One region of the Pseudomonas sp. CGJS7 genome, then DNA from elsewhere that is predicted to be linked to it. Evidence: riboswitches for the same ligand, from Rfam matches in the RefSeq annotation. Region 1 holds a riboswitch; each other region holds the start of a gene.
The links. A riboswitch is a leader RNA that binds a small molecule or an ion and turns the genes downstream of it on or off. The one in region 1 is predicted to bind cobalamin.

Region 1 (4,422 bases):
TGGAAGCGCTCGCGCTCGAGCAGTAGGCGCAACGACAGCCGGACAATAGGGTGGTCGTCGACGATCAGCACGGTTGTCATGAGGAAAACTCCTGTAGGGATGTGGTCCGCTTCCTGGAACACTCAGGAATACGTCTGCAAGTGGGGTTATCGGAAGCGCTGCACGATACGACCATTCCCGAGGTTTGGTAATGCCGAGTATAGAAGTGTTGAAATCCCCAGTGCTTATTGTTGAAAAGTCCTACAAGAAACAGGAAAGACATCACCCTGAAACAGCGGTGATGCCGGTGCTTTGCAGTTGTTCAGACGCAGGCGGCGTGCGGTTTGTGTATCCGCAGCGTGGAGGCAGGGTTGTTGGCCAATGCCTGACCGACCCGCGTCGGGCGGGCTACCAACTGCCCGGTACAATTCGGGCAGCGGCCTTGGAAGCGAGTTTCGGCACAGGCACGGCAGAACGTGCATTCGAAGGAGCAGATCATAACGTCGGGGCTGTCACCCGGCAGGTCGGCATCACAGCACTCGCAGTTGGGGCGTAGTTCCAGCATGGGCATGACTCCTGTTCGCAGGCGGGAACCCGGAGTCTGCTACGCCCGAGGCAAGGCTGGCAATGTTCAGTCGCCAGGGCGGTACAGGTGGGCATGCCCGGCACGGTACAAGGCCGATTCGGCGAACGGTGTATCCCCCAGGACGTGGCCTACCAGGATCAGCGCCGTGCGCCGGAAATCCTTGGCCGCTACGCGTTCGACGATATCGCCGAGGTTGCCGCGCACCCAATCCTGGTCTGGCCAGGTGGCCCGATGCACCACCGCAACCGGGCAGTTCGCGCCGTAGTGCGGCATCAACTCATCGACAATGCGTGACAGGTGCTTGACCCCCAGATGAATTGCCAGGGTGCTGCCATGGCGCGCCAGGTCGCCCAACTGTTCACCCGGCGGCATGGGCGAGCTGTCGCCGTAGCGAGTAAGGATCACCGTCTGCGCCACTTGAGGCAAGGTCAGCTCGCAGCCGAGCAGGGCGGCGCTCGCTGCCGTGGCGGTAACGCCGGGGATGATCTGGTAATTGATGCCCAGCGCTTGCAGGTGGCGAATCTGCTCACCGATGGCTCCGTACAGGCTGGGGTCGCCGCTGTGCACCCGGGCCACATCCTGACCATTTTCGTGTGCGCTGCGCATGGCAGCGATGATCTGTTCCAGGTGCAGTTCGGCGCTGTTGATCACGGTTTCGGCCTGGTGGCCTTCGAGCACGGCGGCGGGTACCAGTGAACCGGCATAAATGATCACCGGGCACTGGCGAATCAGCCGTTGGCCCTTGACCGTGATCAGCTCCGGGTCGCCGGGGCCGGCACCGATAAAGTAGATGGTCATGCAAAGTCCTGGCAAGAAAGAGGGGGCTAAACGCTCAGCAGGCCAGGGCGAGTGTCGCCGGGCCCAGTACCTGGCGCGTCAGCAGCAGCCTGGCCGTACCCTGCCGCTGGCTGGCCAGGGCCAGTGCCGCGCTCTCGGCTACGCCCCAGCAGCCACTGTGCCGGTGGGCAACGGCGGAACGGTGGCTGAGCAGTGGTTCATAGGGTTGCAGTTGCGCGCCATGGTACAGCACCAACGGCAAACCGAGGTGCTCTGCCAGTTGCAACAACCCGGGCTCGTCGGCCTTCAGGCTGATGCTTGCGATACCGCGCAGGTCAGCCAATGCCAGGCCCTGTTTGTCCAGGGCCTGGCACAGCAAGCGTTGCAAGGTATCCGCCGGGCAACCCCGGCGGCAGCCAAAACCGGCATAGAAGGCAGGCATCAAGCCTGGCTGGAACGGCGGAACAACCAGGCGCTGAGCAGGCCCAAGGCCAGCCAGAAGGCGGCGTTGGTCAGCCAGGAGGCGACTTTGAACTGGGTTTCCAATGCTTCAGGGGCCAGGCTTTCGTGCACCTCGGGTTGCGGTGCACCGATTACATGGGGAATGACCAGCAGCACGGCGCCCAGCGCCTTCAGCAGCCAGTGGCGGGCGAACACCAGCAAGGCCAGGCCCAGCGCTGTGGCACTGGCTGTACCGACCCACCAGGTTTGGCGTTGCCCCAGGTCGGCGGCCGCCGTACCCGGCAGTTCTGGTGGCAAGCCCAGGGTTGGGGCCAGGCAGAACACGGCGAAGCCAGCCAACCCCCACAATGCGCCGGTGGCGGCGCGTTTGGGCTCGCGAAGGCTGTACAGGGCGGCGAGGATCAGGGCGAAGCCGACCGCAACCACCAGGTTACCGCCTGTGGTGGACAGCACGCGCTGCCAGCCGTCTTCCGGCGACCAGGCTTCGGCGCTGTGTTCATGAGCGGTAACTTCGCCACCGTGTTCGTGGTGTGCGGCCGGGGCCGAGGACTCGTAGGTTTCCGCCTCCAGAATCAGCGGAGCCACCCAGAAGCTTTGCAGCAAGGTCAGCAACAGGGCTGCAAGGAGCCCGCTGAAGCCCGCAGTACGGGCAATGCGCGTGATCATCAGGCGTACTCAGTGGCAGGGGAAGGCGGCGCTGTGGCGGGTGTCGTGGGCGGCATTGTGCACGGCCTCGATGTGCGAGAACCCGGCAAAGTAGACCAGGCACAGACCCAGCAAGCTGGCACCGACGGCGATGGTTACACGCTGGCTGAGCGTAACGGGGGTAGCAAGGCTGTGTTGTTTGGCGCTGGTGACGGGCATGACGCGATCCTCTGCTTTTTGTGGGCAATGGGCGAGCGCGGCAGCCCCGGACGTGGTCGCCCAAGGGAATGCAACAGCGCCCGCCCACCGCGGGGTGTTCATGAACGCCAGGCCGGTCTCCGGGCTTGCGAGGAAGAGCTGGGCTCCTGGAACGCGTCACCTTCCCATGCCGTACTACGAGGCACAGTGGTACAGACGCTTCACTCGCTTACCGTTGCGGGGGCAGCACCGGCATTGTCCGGCCCTGCTGAAGGGCCTGGGACGCACCGGTTTCCCGTTTCACCCCCTGAGGGGCACCTGAACGCGAGGCATAAGGAGAGCATGGGGCGGGCTTGGCGTCAATGTCATACAGCGTGCGAGGCTGTCGAACAGCAGGTACGACAGGCTCAGGCCTGCAGTCTTCTTCCAGCAGGCAGAAGTGCAGAAACCGGGCGATCACCCGCGGGCGAATGCCGCCAGCTTGTCGCCATCCAGCCGGTAGCGCACCCACTCATCCTGCGCCTCGGCCCCCAGTTTCTGGTAGAAGCCGATCGCTGGTTCGTTCCAGTCCAGCACACTCCATTCCAGACGCCCGCAGTTGTTCGCCAGCGCTTCGCGGGCAATGTGCTGCAACAACTGCCGACCGGCGCCATCGCCGCGTTGCTCGGGGGTTACGTACAGGTCTTCCAGATAGATGCCATTGCGCCCGAGCCAGGTCGAGTAGCTGTAGAAGTACACGGCAAAGCCAATTGCACGGCCATCACGCTCGCACATCAGGGTGTGCACAGTGCTGCCTTCGTCGAACAGGCTGTGCTCGATGTCGGCAAGGGTGGCGACCACCTCGTGGCGCGCGCGTTCGTACTCGGCCAGTTCGGTGATGAAGGTGAGGATCTGCTCGGCATCGGTACGAACGGCAGGGCGAATGGTGAGGCTCATGGTGACGGCTTCCTTGATCCGGATTGTCGGTACAGTGATGTGTATCTGCGTAATTTAATCGAACTGTATCGGTTGCTGGGAGTGGCGCTCCGTTAGTGTGACAGCACCAATAAAGAAAGTGGAATGCCCGCCATGCTTGCCTCTGCCGACCTGCTGACCGCCTTTGTGCTGTTTGCCTTTGTGTCTTCCATCACCCCGGGCCCCAACAACACCATGTTGCTGGCCTCGGGGGTGAACTTCGGCGTGCGCCGCTCGGTCCCTCATGCCTTGGGTATCAGTTTTGGTTTCATGATGATGGTGCTGGCCGTCGGCCTGGGGCTGGGTGAGGTATTCAAGGCCTGGCCACCCCTGTACACGGTGCTGCGCTACGCTGGCGCCGCCTATCTGCTGTACCTGGCCTGGAAGATCGCCACTTCCGGGCCGGTCGGCACGGCCGCGTCCAGTGCCCGCAAACCGCTGGGCTTCTGGGGTGCGGCGGCGTTCCAGTGGGTCAACCCCAAGGCTTGGGTGATGGCGGTAGGGGCGATTACCACCTACACGCCAGCGCAAGGCTATGTAACCAACGTGATCGTCATTGCGGCCTTGTTCGCTTTGGTCAACTTGCCCAGCGTGGGGGTATGGGTGATGTTCGGCAGCGCCCTGCGCAACCTGTTGCAGAATTCGCGCTGGCTGATGCTGTTCAATGTCGTGATGGCCCTGTTGCTGGTGATTTCCCTGTACCCGCTGCTATTTGTAGAATCAGCGTTTTCCTGACCCCGAGAGTACAGTAAGCCGATGCAGTTGATTCCCTGGTCCCACGAATGCGCCGAAGGTTTCACCCTGCGTGGCTGGCGAACTCC
Region 2 (4,422 bases), on a different contig from region 1:
GGTGTGCGCCTGCGCGATGACGCCACCTTCATCAACTACTATCCGGGCGCCAATGCTGCGGCATTGGGTTACGTCGAGCGGCTATGCGAAGCCGACGCCGGCTGGACCGAGAGCCTTATCTACCTGTGGGGCAAGCAGGGTGTTGGCCGTTCCCACCTGCTGCAGGCCGCCACCCATCGCTTCCAGCAACGTGGCGAGCCCGCTGTCTACCTGCCGCTGGCGCAGTTGCTCGACCGTGGCGTGGAACTGCTCGACTACCTGGCCCAGTACGAACTGGTGTGCATCGACGATCTGCATGTGATCGCCGGCAAGGCGGATTGGGAAGAGGCCATGTTCCACTTGTTCAACCGCCTGCGCGACAGCGGCCGACGCTTGCTGCTGGCTGCCTCGGCATCACCGCGTGAGCTGCCGATCAAGCTGCCGGACCTGAAGTCGCGATTGACCCTGGCCCTGGTGTTCCAGATGCGCGGCCTGTCCGACGAAGACAAGCTGCGCGCCTTGCAGCTGCGAGCTTCGCGCCGTGGCCTGCACCTGACCGACGAAGTCGGCCATTTCATCCTCACCCGTGGCGCGCGGAGCATGAGCGCGTTGTTCGACTTGCTCGAGCGCCTCGATCAGGCGTCGCTGCAGGCACAACGCAAGCTCACCATTCCGTTTCTCAAGGAAACCCTCGGCTGGTAACCCCCTGAAAACCCTGGGCCAGAGCGGTAAAACAAAAAAGTCACATCTTTTTCGATAAAATTTGCAAATGGCCATGATAGAGGGCATAGTTTCACCCTTCTAAAGGATTACAGACACGGTCGTGCCCATGCTGAAGCGCTTCGCACCCCTCGTGCCACTCGCACTCGTGACCCTGCTTTTTGGCTGCGCGGCCCAAGGCCCGGTATCTCAGCCCCAGGATCACACCCCGATCACTGCACAATCGGCTATCAAGGCCAAGGCCTCTTCCTCGTCGGTATTCGGCGAGCCGGAAGAGCTGGCCACCGAAGATGACCTGGCGTCTTTCTCCGGCGGCAAGCCTTACCAATTGCCGGTTCTGGCTGACAGCATTCTCGAGCGCGGCATGTCCTTGATCGGCACCCGCTACCGCTTTGGTGGTACCTCGGAAAAGTCCGGCTTCGACTGCAGTGGCTTCATCGGTTACCTGTTCCGCGAAGAGGCGGGCATGACGCTGCCGCGCTCCACGCGTGAAATGATCAACGTTGATGCGCCGAAAGTGGCCCGCAACAAGCTCAAGCCAGGTGACTTGCTGTTCTTCAGCACCAATGGCCGCGGCCGGGTAAGCCATGCCGGCATCTACCTGGGTGACAACCAGTTCATCCACTCCAGCAGCCGTCGCAGTGGCGGTGTGCGCATCGACAGCCTCGGTGATCGCTACTGGAGCAAGACCTTCATTGAAGCCAAGCGCGCCTTGGCCATGGCGCCGACCAACATCGCGCGCAACTGATATCAAAATGATGTACCCTGCCGCGGCGGTGATGCTTTGAAAAAAAGCTCGCCGCCGTGCGCATTTACAGAAAGCGTCTAATCTAAACTCTCAACTCTTTTCGGCTGCAGCGCAGCGGTCTCAGACAGGATGTTCTGGCCATGGTAAAGATGGCGCGCTTCGCATTTCTCTCCTTGGCAGCCTTGCTGGCTGCATGCTCCAGCCGTGCGCCTGCGCCGGCCCCTGTGGTACAGCCGCAGGTTACCTATAGCCAGCCCAGTCCTTCACCGATTGCCGATGACGTGCTGATTCGCGCCATTGGTCTGGTAGGCACGCCCTATCGTTGGGGGGGCAATACCCCGGACTCCGGCTTCGACTGCAGCGGCCTGATCAAGTATGTGTACCGTGATGCTGCTGGCATCAGCCTGCCGCGCTCGACGCGAGAGATGATTGTCATGCGCGCACCGACGGTGGATGTCAGTTCGCTGCAGTCTGGTGACCTGGTGTTCTTCGCCACCAGTGGCGGCTCGCAGGTCAGCCATGCCGGCATCTATGTCGGGGACGGCCGCTTCGTACATGCACCTTCCACCGGTGGCACCGTGCGCCTGGACTACCTGTCAAACAGCTACTGGGCCAAGGCCTACCTGCAGGCCAAGCGGGTGATTCCGCAAGGGCATCTGGCACAGAACCCTTGATATCCATGCCTGTTTAGCGGCCCCCTCGAGCTTGGGGCCGATACCGGCTGCCTGGATTCAAGGTGTTTTGCTCACCCGCCAGACCACCCGCTTCGATTGACGCTCCCGGTGCAACCCTCTAACCTTCGCGGCGTGTTTCAGGTGCCCTGCCAGCCCCGACTGGGCAGGGTGAAACTGGGAAGCCGGTGGGCGCCAGCATGGCGCGATTCCGGCGCTGCCCCCGCAACGGTGGATGAGTAAAAGGCCGCGCAGGGCCACTGGGTGCCAGCATCCGGGAAGGCGCGCAGGCCAGGGCCAAGGCCCACTCACAAGCCCGGAGACCGGCCTGATACTGCCAACGGCATCACGGAGGGTGATGCGCGGTGCACCGTGGCGCCCAGCCATGGCCTCTGCGCGTTCTCCGTTTGCCTGCCTATTACCTGTCGCCGCGCATTGCTGTGGTGCCAGCCAGCGGAGAACCCTGATGAGCGATTCCACCGAACGCGACGAACGCCACCTGGCGCGCATGCAGCGCAAGAAGGCGGTCATCGACGAACGCATCGCCAATTCCCCTAACGAATGTGGCCTGCTGCTGGTGCTGACCGGCAATGGCAAGGGCAAGAGCAGTTCGGCCTTCGGCATGCTCGCGCGCGCCTTGGGCCACGGCATGCAATGCGGTGTGGTGCAGTTCATCAAGGGCCGCAACAGCACCGGCGAGGAGCTGTTCTTCCGTCGCTTCCCCGAACAGGTGCGCTACCACGTGATGGGCGAGGGCTTTACCTGGGAAACCCAGGACCGCCAGCGTGACATCGCCGCTGCGCAAGCCGCCTGGGCGGTGTCGCGCCAGTTGCTGCAGGACCCGGGTGTACAGTTCGTGGTGCTGGACGAGCTCAACATCGCCCTCAAACATGGTTACCTCGACCTGGACCAGGTACTGTCCGACATTCAGGCCCGCCCGCCCATGCAGCATGTGATTGTCACTGGCCGCGCTGCGAAGCCCGAGATGATCGAACTGGCCGACACCGTGACCGAAATGGGCATGCTCAAGCACGCCTTCCAGGCCGGTATCCGCGCACAGAAAGGCGTCGAACTGTGAGTCGATCGCGGCACTGCCCCGCCGTGTTGATCGCGGCGCCGGCCTCTGGCCAGGGCAAGACTACCGTCACTGCTGCGCTGGCCCGCCTGCACCGCAACCTCGGGCGCAAGGTGCGGGTGTTCAAATGCGGGCCCGACTTTCTTGACCCGATGATTCTCGAACGGGCCAGTGGCGCGCCGGTGTATCAGCTGGATCTGTGGATGATCGGTGCCGAGGAAAGCCGTCGTCTGCTGTGGGAAGCTGCTGGCGAGGCTGACCTGATCCTCATCGAAGGGGTGATGGGGCTGTTCGACGGTACCCCGTCAAGCGCCGACCTGGCGCGCCACTTTGGCGTGCCGGTGCTGGCGGTGATCGACGGCACAGCCATGGCCCAGACCTTCGGCGCCCTGGCCCTGGGCCTGGCGCGGTACCAGGCCGATCTGCCGTTCGCCGGCGTGCTGGCCAATCGGGTAGGCAGCCTGCGTCATGCGCAACTGCTCGAAGGCAGCCTGACCGAGGGCTTGCGCTGGTATGGCGGCTTGTCCCGCGAGCGCGGCATCGAGCTGCCCAGCCGCCACCTGGGCCTGGTGCAGGCCAGCGAGCTGAATGACCTGGACACCCGCCTCGACGCTGCCGCCGAAGCGCTGGGCGCCAGTTGCGATGCGGCGTTGCCGCCGCCAGTCAGCTTTGCCGAGCCGGAACCGCAAGCCAGCGTTGCCTCGCTGGCCGGTGTGCGCATTGGCGTGGCGCGGGACGAGGCGTTCGCCTTCATCTATGGCGCTAACCTCGACCTGTTGCGCAACCAAGGTGCCCAGCTGGTGTTCTTCTCGCCGCTGCACGACCACGAACTGCCGGCGGTAGACAGCCTGTATCTGCCGGGTGGTTATCCTGAGCTGCATCACCATGCGCTGGCCGCCAACGCACCGATGTGCGAGGCGATCCGCGCCCACCACGCACAGGGCAAGCCATTGCTGGCCGAGTGCGGCGGCATGCTGTACCTGCTCGATGCCCTGACTGACGTGGCCGGCGAACGTGCCGAACTGCTCGGCCTGCTGCCGGGTGAGGCGACCATGCAGAAGCGCCTGGCTGCCCTGGCGCTGCAGGCGGTGGAACTGCCGGAGGGGACCTTGCGCGGTCACACCTATCACCATTCGCTGACCAGCACTGCGCTGGAACCGATCGCCCGGGGTCTGAGCCCCAACGGCGGGCGTGGCAACGAGGCGGTTTATCGTCTGGGCCGGCTGACG
Region 3 (4,422 bases), on a different contig from region 1:
CGATGCGGCCCTGCGTTGGGCCGGTGACGACGAACTGCGTGCGAGCAGCCTGTCGCCGTTCTATCCCGAACCGGCGGAGTTCGTGCTGGCGTTGGAACACGCGGCGCAATGCGGCGCGCAGGGATTGGCCGAGTTGCACGCGCGGGTCGCGTCGACGGCTTGGGGCGCGGATGCGCAAAGCCGCGTCGCGAACCCGGAGCATCGCTTGTGTTCCAGTCCCTACGGCGTGGCGGTTTGGCGTTCGCCGGAACTGGCGCGGTTGCGTGCGTGGGCTTGGCGGTAAGGGCTGGTGGTCGAACGCGGCGGTGGCGTGACTTGCGCGATCGTTGTCGATTCGCGGTCGCAGCTCGCGCAGCTCCTACAGGGCTGCGGGCAAAATCACGAAATAGGCACATGGCCTACCTGTAGGAGCGGCGCGAGCCGCGACCGCGCCAATGAAGCTACCGCGCCGGTGCGATCGCAGTTCCTGCACAACGATCTTCGAAAAAAAAGCCCGGCCTAAGCCGGGCTTTTGCTTGAACGCTCGCCGCCGAATCAGGGCTTGGGCGCGTAACGCAAGGTCACGAACCACTCGCGGCCGGGCTGGTTGTAGTACGACACGGTTTCGTACTCGCGGTCGAACACATTGGCCACCCGCGCCTGCAGGCTCAGCGCATCGGTAAAGGCGTATTCGGCGCGCAGATCCAGGGTGCCGTAGCCGCCGACGCGGACGCTGTTGGCGACATCGTCGTAACGCGAGCCGTAGCCGACCGCGGTGGCGCCGACGCGGAACTTGCCGAAGGCGCGGTCCAGGTCGATGCGGGCGCTGTGCTTGGCGCGGCGCGGCAGGTCGTTGCCGCGGGCGAAGCCGACGCGGTTCTCGGTGTCCAGCCAGCTCGCGCTCGCCGCCAGGGTCCACTCGGCGAAGGTGGTGTCGATACCGATCTCGGCGCCGCGCATGCGCGCGCGTTCGATGTTGTTGGGCAGGTTGATCGCCGAGTCGAAGGTGATCAGCTCATCCACGCGGGTGTCGAAACCGTCGATGCGCGCATTGAAGTTGTCGCCGCGGTAGGCCAGGCCGATTTCCCAGGTCTTGGATTCTTCCGGCTTGAGCTGGGCGTTGCCGAAGAACGGGTAGTACAGCTCGTTGAAGGTCGGCGCCTTGAACGCGGTGCCGTAACCCACGGTGACGCGCCAGTTCTCGGCGAAGTTCAGGCCCCACGCGGCGCCGCCGGTGGTGTGGCCGCCGAACTGCTCGTTGTCGTCGCGGCGCACGCTGGCTTCGAACGACTGGTTGCCGAAGCGGCCCTGGTACTGGACGAAACCGGCCTTGTTGTCGCGTTCGATTTCGTCGTAAGTGGTGTTGCTGTCGACGCGGTCGCGCAGCCAATCGAAGCCGGCGGTCAACACGTGGCCTTCGAAGAGGTTGAAATCGGCCTGCAAGGTCGCGCTATCGCGATCGGTATCGAAGAAGCCGATGCGCTGCTTCGGAGAAATCCCGGCCGGCCCGACGGCCGTGCCCTTGAGGTCGTAGTTCTGCGAGGAGTCCACATTGCGGCCGGCGCTCAGCTGCACATGCACCGCCTCCGACGGACGCCAATCGAGCTTGCCGCCGATCACTTGCTGGACCGTTTCGGAGTAGTTGCCGAAGTCGCCGTCGTAGGAGTTCTGGCCTTCCGCGCGCAGCGCCTGACCTTCGATGCTCCACTGCTCGTTGAACTCGACGCCGCCGCGCAGCGACAGCGCGTGGCTTTCGTAGCCGTCGCGATCGGGCTCGGTGGTGAAGCAGCCGGCGAACACCGGGAAACCGGCGCCGCGGCAAGCGTTGATGCCCTGGGTCTTGCGGAAGCTGTAGTCGGCGCCGAACCAGTTGCCGCCGCTGCGGCCGCCGAAGCCGCTGCCGAACTCGACCGTGCCGTTGCTGCCGCCGCCGGCGTGCACGCGCGGGGCGAAGCCCTGCTGCTCGCGACGGGTGAACACCTGGATCACGCCGCCGATGGCGTCGGCGCCGTACAGGCTCGAACGCGGGCCGCGCACGATTTCGATCCGGTCGATCAGTTCCAGCGGCAGATCCTGCAGCGCGGCCAGACCCGAGGTCGGCGAACCGATGCGGATGCCGTCGACCAGCACCAGCACGTGGTCGGATTCGCTGCCGCGCAGGAACAGCGTGGTCAACTTGCCCTGGCCGCCCTGGTTGGCCAGGGTGATGCCGGCGCGGCCGCGCAGCAGGTCGTTGAGATCGCGCGCCTGGCTGCGCTCGATGTCGGCGCGGTCCAGCACTTCGACCGGGGTCAGCAGATCGTTGACGCTGACCGCGGTGCGGTTGGCGGTGACCACGACCTGATCCAGGTCGGTGGGCGCGCCGGCGGGCGCGGCGACGGCGGTGGCCGGCAGCGCGAGCGCGCAGGCGATGGCGAGGGACAGGTTCAGGCAACGCATGTGGGGACTCCAGCGCACGCGCGATCCAGCGCGCGACGAAAACGGCTAATGGGCGGCGGCGGGGAAGGGACGTGCGGGCAGGCAAGGCAGCGCGCGAAGGCGCTGTAGCCGCCGCAATGCCCTCCGCATCGCAACCTGTGGCGCGTCGAGGCCGGTCTCCGGACTCGCAAGCGGAACGGCGCGGGCCGATTCCCGGGCGCGGCGCCTTCCCGTGACTGAGCACAGTGGCGGTGGCCGCGACCTGACTTGCTTACCGTTGCGGGGGCAGTGCCGGAATGGGCGGGGCGGGTCGGAGTGTCCGACCGGACCTTGGCGCGTCACCGGCTTCCCGTTTCAACCCCGGCGGCTGGGCCGTGGGGTCACCTCGAAGCGGGGCGCAGTGTACGCGATGTGGGGGCGGGGCGCCTGGCGGCCTTCACCCCAACCCACGCCCCGGCCCGAACGCATAGCGTTCGGGCGTTCGGTGTCGCGCGAGCCAATGGCTCGTAAGCGCGACCCCTCACCCCACAAGCGGGAGAGGGGCTTAGAGCGCAGGGGCGAGGGATCGAGCCCTTTTCCCGCTTGCGGCGCCCGAAGGGTGTGCAAGGCTGAGAAGGTGCCCCGAAAGGGCGGATGAGGGCCGGCGGACTCGCAGCGCAGCCCCACTACTTCAATCGTTGCGATCATCGTCGCTGTGCTCGTCGCGCCCATCGTCGTCCGACGGACCATCGCCTTCATCGCCACGATCCTCGTCGTCGCGACCGAACCCGCCACCGAACCCACCCGGCTCATCGAACCGCTCTTCCTGCGCATGCACCGTAGTGCGCACCGGCGCGGCCGCCGGCTTGTTGCGCGGCGCCGGCAACAGCGCGGTGGCGGCGTCGGCGGCCAGGATCAGCTCCTGCCGGCGCTCATCGCTGATCTCCTGCCAGTGGCAGTCCAGCAGCGCGCCTTCGATCGCGTAGAGCAGGTTCAAGGTCGGCTTGAAGCCGGCGCGCTTGACCCGCATGAACGCCTCGACCGTGCCGACCGCGGCGATGTCCTCGTGCGTGCGCAGCCCGACCTGGCGCAGCCAGGCCGCGCTCTTGGGGCCGATGTTGCGCATCTTCGGCGCGCTCATGCCAGCGACTCCACATACACCCGCGCCAGCGCTTCCAGCCCGGCCTGATCGTCGGCGTCGAAACGCGACGGCACCGGGCTGTCCAGATCGAACACGCCGAGCAACTGGCCGTCGCGCAGCAACGGCACCACCACTTCCGAACGCGATGCCGCGTCGCAGGCGATGTGGCCGGGGAACTCGTGCACGTCGGCCACGCGCTGGGTCTGGCGGCTGCTCGCCGCCGCGCCGCACACGCCCTTGTCCAGCGGAATGCGCACGCAGGCCGGCAGGCCCTGGAACGGACCGACCACCAGTTCGCGGCCGTCGTAGAAATAAAAACCGACCCAGTTGAGCTCGGGCAGGGACTGATTGACCAGCGCCGACAGGTTGGCGGCGTTGGCGATGCGGTCGCTCTCACCGTCCAGCAGCGCGCGCGCTTGCTCGACCAATTGGGCGTACTGCTCGGACTTACCGCCCGAAAGTGTGGAGGCTGTAAACATCTTCGGAGTGTAGCAGCGGCGCTCGCCGCGACTACCATGGCCGGTCGGCGGCGCCGAAAAGCGCGAGGTCAGTCACACGCGCCGCCGGTTCCCGCCGCCCTCTCAGCGAATCCTGCCTATGTCCCCGTCTCAACCGCTCCCGCGCGGCCTGTTCGTCACCGGCACCGACACCGGTATCGGCAAATCCATCGCCAGCGCCTGCCTGCTGCACGCCTTGCGCGCCGGCGGCACGCGCGCGGTGGGGATGAAGCCGGTCGCCAGCGGTTGCCAGGCCAGCGATGAGGGCTGGCGCAACGAGGACGCGTTGCTGTTGCAGGCGGCCAGTTCGCCGACGCCGCGCTACCAGGACGTCAATCCCTACGCCTTGCCGCAACCGTTGGCGCCGGAAATCGCCGCGGCCGAAGCCGGCGTGGAGATCTCGCTCGA
Region 4 (4,422 bases), on a different contig from region 1:
CAGCAGGCGCTCTGGGGTAAGCACTTCGAAGGGTTTGCCGAGGGCGACCAGGCGGCCCTTGTCGAGAACCGCGACACGGTCGCAGGTCAGCGCCTGGTTGAGGTCATGCAGCGCTACCAGGGTGGTAACCGGCAGCGCCTGCACTTGTTGCAGCAGGCTCAGCTGATGCTGAATGTCCAGGTGGTTGGTCGGTTCGTCCAGCAGCAGCACCTGCGGCCGTTGGGCCAGCGCGCGGGCGATGTGCACACGCTGGCGCTCGCCACCGGACAGCGACCCCCACAGGCGCGTGCGCAGGTGCAGGGCGTCGAGGTCGGCCAGGGCTTGATCGACGATGGCGCAGTCCTGCCGGGAGAACGGTGCCAGGGCCGAGAGCCACGGCGTGCGGCCCAAGGCAACCGCGTCGAACACGCTGATCGCATCGAGTGTGTCGGCCTGTTGCTCGACCAGCGCCAGCGCCTGGGCAACACGGCGGCGGGGCATCTGTGCCAGTGGCTCACCCAGGAGCTGCACGCTGCCCCAGGCGGGGTTGCGCAGCCCTGCCAGCAACTTCAACAGCGAGGATTTACCCGAGCCGTTGGGGCCGACGATGCCCAGGGTTTCACCGGCGACAACGCGAAGGTCGATATCGCTGAGCACGGTATTTCCGGCCAGTTGCAGCCCCAGCCCATGGCAGGCCAGCGGAGGGATGCGAACAGCTGCCATGGCGGTCATGGGCGCCCCCGACGGCTGACCAGAATCAGCGCGAATACGGGGGCACCGATCAGCGCCGTAACCACGCCCACCGGGATCACCTGGCCGGTGATCAGCGTGCGCGAAAGAATGTCTGCCGCAATCAGGAACAGCGCACCGCCCAGTGCGCTGGCGGGCAACAGACGGCTGTGCCCGGGGCCGAGCAGAAGGCGCAGGGCATGGGGGATAACCAGCCCGACAAAACCGATGGCGCCGACAATGGACACCATCACAGCCGTCACCAACGCTGCGCAACTGATCAGCAGCAACTGGGTGCGCCGCACCGGGATGCCCAGCGAGGCGGCCGAATCGGCACCGAAGGTGAAGGCATCCAGCGCACGGCGATGCCACAGGCACACCAGCAAGCCGAAAACCGCCACCGGTACGGCCAGCCACACCGAAGGCCAGCGCACGCCGCTCAGGTTGCCCAGCAGCCAGAACAGGATGCCGCGCGCCTGTTCGGCGGTGGCCGACTTGGTGATCAGGAAGGCGGTCAGTGCATTGAACAGCTGCGAGCCGGCGATACCGGCAAGGATGACTGGTGCATTGTTGCTGCTCGGGCCGGCCGCGCGGGCCAGCACCAGCACCAGGGCGAATGCGGCCCCGGCACCGATGAAAGCCCCTGCGGACATGCTTAATGCCAGGCTACCCAGGCCCAACAGGCCGACGAGTACCGCGCCGGTCGAGGCGCCGGCAGACAGCCCCAGCAGGTAGGGCTCGGCCAGTGGGTTGCGCAACATCGCCTGCAGGATGACACCGCAGGTGGCCAGCCCAGCGCCGCAAGCGGCCGCGACCAGGGTGCGGGTCAGGCGGTAGTTCCAGACGATGCCGGCGTCGATCGGGTCCACCGGGTAGGCGGCTTGCCACAGGTGGTTGGCCAGCACCTGGCCGACCACGCTGGGCGACAGGTTGGTTTCGCCAATGGCGGTACCGGCCAGCAGGGCGACCAACAGGGCGGCCAGGGCAACTGCGATGCTGGGTAACAGGCGGATCATCACGGGGCTGCTTTACCGCTGGCGAAGGCCGTGGACAGCGTCTGCACGCCGCGGAACAGGCGAATGCCGGCCTGCATGGCGTCGGCGTCCAGGATAATGATGCGGTCGTGCTTTACCGCGTCCATGTTGCGGGTTACCGGGTCACTGCGCAGGAATTCGAGCTTTTTCTGGTAGTCGTCGGCGGGGAAACGGCGGCGGTCCATGCGCGCGATGATCAGCCAGGTCGGATTGGCCTTGGCCAGGGTTTCCCAGCCTACGCTTGGCCATTCTTCGCTGGACTCGACCACGTTGCGCACACCGAGGGTGCGCAGCATGAAGTCGGCGACACCCTGGCGGCCGGCCACATAGGGGTCGATGTCCAGGTCGGCGCTGGAGAACCAGAACAGCGCCGAAGTTGCCGACAGGTCCTTGCCGGCCAGTTGTGCCCTGGCGCTGTCGAGGCGCCCTTGCAACTCGGCGTTCAGTGCCGCGCCGCGGTCCTGAACGTCGAAGATCTCGGCCAGTTCGCTGACGCTCTTGTAGATGCTGTCTACCTGGAACGCTTGCAGGCGGGTGCCGTCTGCACCGACCAGGTTGTCCTTGCCCTCGCAGTCCGATGGCAGCACGTAGGTGGGGATCTTCAGCTCATCGAACTGCTCGCGGGTGGCGACCACGCCCTGGGCACCGACCATCCATTCGAACTGCGCCGCGACCAGCTGCGGGCGCTTGCCGACCACCGCCTCGAAGCTGGGGTCGTTGTCGGCCAGGCGCGGCACCTTGGCGTTCACCGCCTGGTATTCCGGCAATACGTTGTTGAACCACAGCGAGGTGCCCGCCAGCTTGTCACCCAGCCCCAGGGCATAGAGCAGCTCGGTACCGGCCTGGCCGATGGTGACGGCGCGCTGCGGCGCCTGGGCAAAAACCTGCGGCTTGCCGCAGTTGTCGACCGTCAGCGGATAGTGGGTGGCAGCGGCCTGGGCCAGGCCAGTGAGGCTTAGGCCCGCGAGCAGGGTGGCGAAACGGGGCAGCATGCTGGGCGATCTCCTATCGGACAGTTCTGGTGAGGAACGCACGGACAGGCATCGCCGAGCCCCAGCGGGTGGCTGGGGCAACACGGATGGCCAATCCCGGACACCCCGCCGGTTGGTGAATGTAGGCCGGCAGGTCTCCTGACTGGTGCGTCACGGCCCGGCTCCGGCCTTCCCGGGCGGCAGGCCCAGTGGCATCGATGGAGCAGGCTCGGCACCTACAGTTGCGGGGGCAGTTCCGATTGGCCTGTATTGGCAGGCCTGGGATTCCCTGTTAGTTCCGTGGTGGAAACCGGCGGCCCGCATGGTAGACCATCGCGCCGCCAGGTGAAAACGCTTTTCAGAAGTACTTCAGCCAACGGATGTCGCGGCGACGCTGCTTCAGGCGGGCGAACCCGCGCACCGGCAGGTACAGCGCAACCGCCAGCAGCACCGCGCCCAGCCACACCGCTGCAATACCGTCGAAACCGAAGTAGTCGCCATGGTTGAGCCCGAACAGCGCCACGCAGGCCAGGTACAGCAGCTTCAGCACATACAGGTGCAGCAGATAGAAGAACATCGGTGCCGCACCGAACACCGCCAGGGCAGTGATCCAGCGCGCCTGGCCGGCCCGTTCGAACGCGCGCAACAACAACAGGCCGCAGCCCAGGGTCAGGGTCAGGAACAGCAGCGACGGTGGGTATTTGGTGATGTTGAAGAAGCTCATCAGGGTTTGCATGAAGGTTGGGTAACCGCTCCACGGTGCCTCACCGTAACCGTTGAACATGCGCAGCAGGACAAAGCCAAGCAGCGCGAGCAAACCCGCCACCAGCAGGTGTTGCTGGCGTTGGCCGGCATCGCTGCCGCGGGCGAACCAGGGGCCAAGGCCGTAGCCCAGGGCGATGACGCCGATCCACGGCAGCACCGGGTAAGACGTGCGCAGGTGCAGGTTTTCGGAAAACGCCAGCCAGCCGCGATCATGCAGGATTGCCCACGGCACATGCAGGGCTGAATCCACGCCAAAGTGCAGGCCGTCGAGCAGGTTGTGGCCGGCGACGATGCTGGCGCCCAGGGCGAGCAGTGCGGCGCGCGGCAGCCACACCAGCAGCGACAGGGCGATCATGCTGACGCCGATGGCCCAGATCACTTGCAGGTAGATCACGCTGGGGGGCAACTGGAAGGTCCAGGCGAAGTTGACCAGGGTGAACTCCAGCACCACCAGGAACAGCCCCCGTTTGAACAGGAACGCCGAGACGTCGCCACGGCCCTGATGCTTCTCGCCATACAGCCAGGCCGACAGGCCGGTCAGCAGGACGAACACAGGCGCACACAGGTGGGCGAGGGTGCGGCTGAAGAAAAGCGCCGGTTCCGTGGTGTCGATGGCCATGGGGTCGCCGACCTGGCGGTGCAGGAGGAAAGTCTCGCGGACATGGTCCAGGAGCATGAACAGGATCACCAGGCCGCGCAGGGCATCGATGCTCTGCAGGCGCTGGGTGATCAGAGTGGGCGTGGCGATGGCGCTTGTCATGGGTGGACGCTAATAGTAATGAATTTCATATAGAACGTTATCTTATAACCAGCAGATGAAGGGTTGGTAGCGGTTTTTGTGCATCGGTGCTGTGAAGGGGTATTCAGGTCAGAAGCTGTAATCCACCGTCGCGAAGTACGACCGCGGCATCCCCATCAACCACTGCTGGCCGCTGAACGCCGAC

Region 2: linked by a shared signal. The riboswitch ahead of cobO (cob(I)yrinic acid a,c-diamide adenosyltransferase) and the one ahead of V7787_RS25785 (CbtB domain-containing protein) in region 1 are both predicted to bind cobalamin.
Region 3: linked by a shared signal. The riboswitch ahead of btuB (TonB-dependent vitamin B12 receptor) and the one ahead of V7787_RS25785 (CbtB domain-containing protein) in region 1 are both predicted to bind cobalamin.
Region 4: linked by a shared signal. The riboswitch ahead of V7787_RS05250 (ABC transporter substrate-binding protein) and the one ahead of V7787_RS25785 (CbtB domain-containing protein) in region 1 are both predicted to bind cobalamin.

Annotation. Positions count from the first base shown of each region.
Region 1 is NZ_JBAMDI010000047.1:60,096-64,517, forward strand. It holds gene V7787_RS25760 (response regulator transcription factor) at 1-80, opposite strand, end outside; gene V7787_RS25765 (DUF1272 domain-containing protein) at 302-544, opposite strand; gene cobM (precorrin-4 C(11)-methyltransferase) at 611-1,363, opposite strand; gene V7787_RS25775 (cobalamin biosynthesis protein) at 1,398-1,784, opposite strand; gene V7787_RS25780 (CbtA family protein) at 1,784-2,470, opposite strand; gene V7787_RS25785 (CbtB domain-containing protein) at 2,480-2,668, opposite strand; cobalamin riboswitch at 2,762-2,984, opposite strand; gene V7787_RS25790 (GNAT family N-acetyltransferase) at 3,104-3,583, opposite strand; gene V7787_RS25795 (LysE family translocator) at 3,707-4,336, shown strand; gene V7787_RS25800 (alpha/beta fold hydrolase) at 4,358-4,422, shown strand, end outside.
Region 2 is NZ_JBAMDI010000007.1:141,572-145,993, reverse strand. It holds gene hda (DnaA regulatory inactivator Hda) at 1-681, shown strand, start outside; gene V7787_RS07070 (C40 family peptidase) at 809-1,447, shown strand; gene V7787_RS07065 (C40 family peptidase) at 1,588-2,121, shown strand; cobalamin riboswitch at 2,244-2,464, shown strand; gene cobO (cob(I)yrinic acid a,c-diamide adenosyltransferase) at 2,585-3,196, shown strand; gene V7787_RS07055 (cobyrinate a,c-diamide synthase) at 3,193-4,422, shown strand, end outside.
Region 3 is NZ_JBAMDI010000027.1:14,815-19,236, forward strand. It holds gene V7787_RS17805 (hypothetical protein) at 1-283, shown strand, start outside; gene btuB (TonB-dependent vitamin B12 receptor) at 535-2,418, opposite strand; cobalamin riboswitch at 2,551-2,800, opposite strand; gene V7787_RS17815 (TfoX/Sxy family protein) at 3,068-3,517, opposite strand; gene V7787_RS17820 (GAF domain-containing protein) at 3,514-3,996, opposite strand; gene bioD (dethiobiotin synthase) at 4,115-4,422, shown strand, end outside.
Region 4 is NZ_JBAMDI010000005.1:45,842-50,263, forward strand. It holds gene V7787_RS05240 (ABC transporter ATP-binding protein) at 1-711, opposite strand, end outside; gene V7787_RS05245 (FecCD family ABC transporter permease) at 708-1,724, opposite strand; gene V7787_RS05250 (ABC transporter substrate-binding protein) at 1,724-2,734, opposite strand; cobalamin riboswitch at 2,846-3,043, opposite strand; gene V7787_RS05255 (DUF1624 domain-containing protein) at 3,072-4,238, opposite strand; gene V7787_RS05260 (TonB-dependent receptor) at 4,347-4,422, opposite strand, start outside.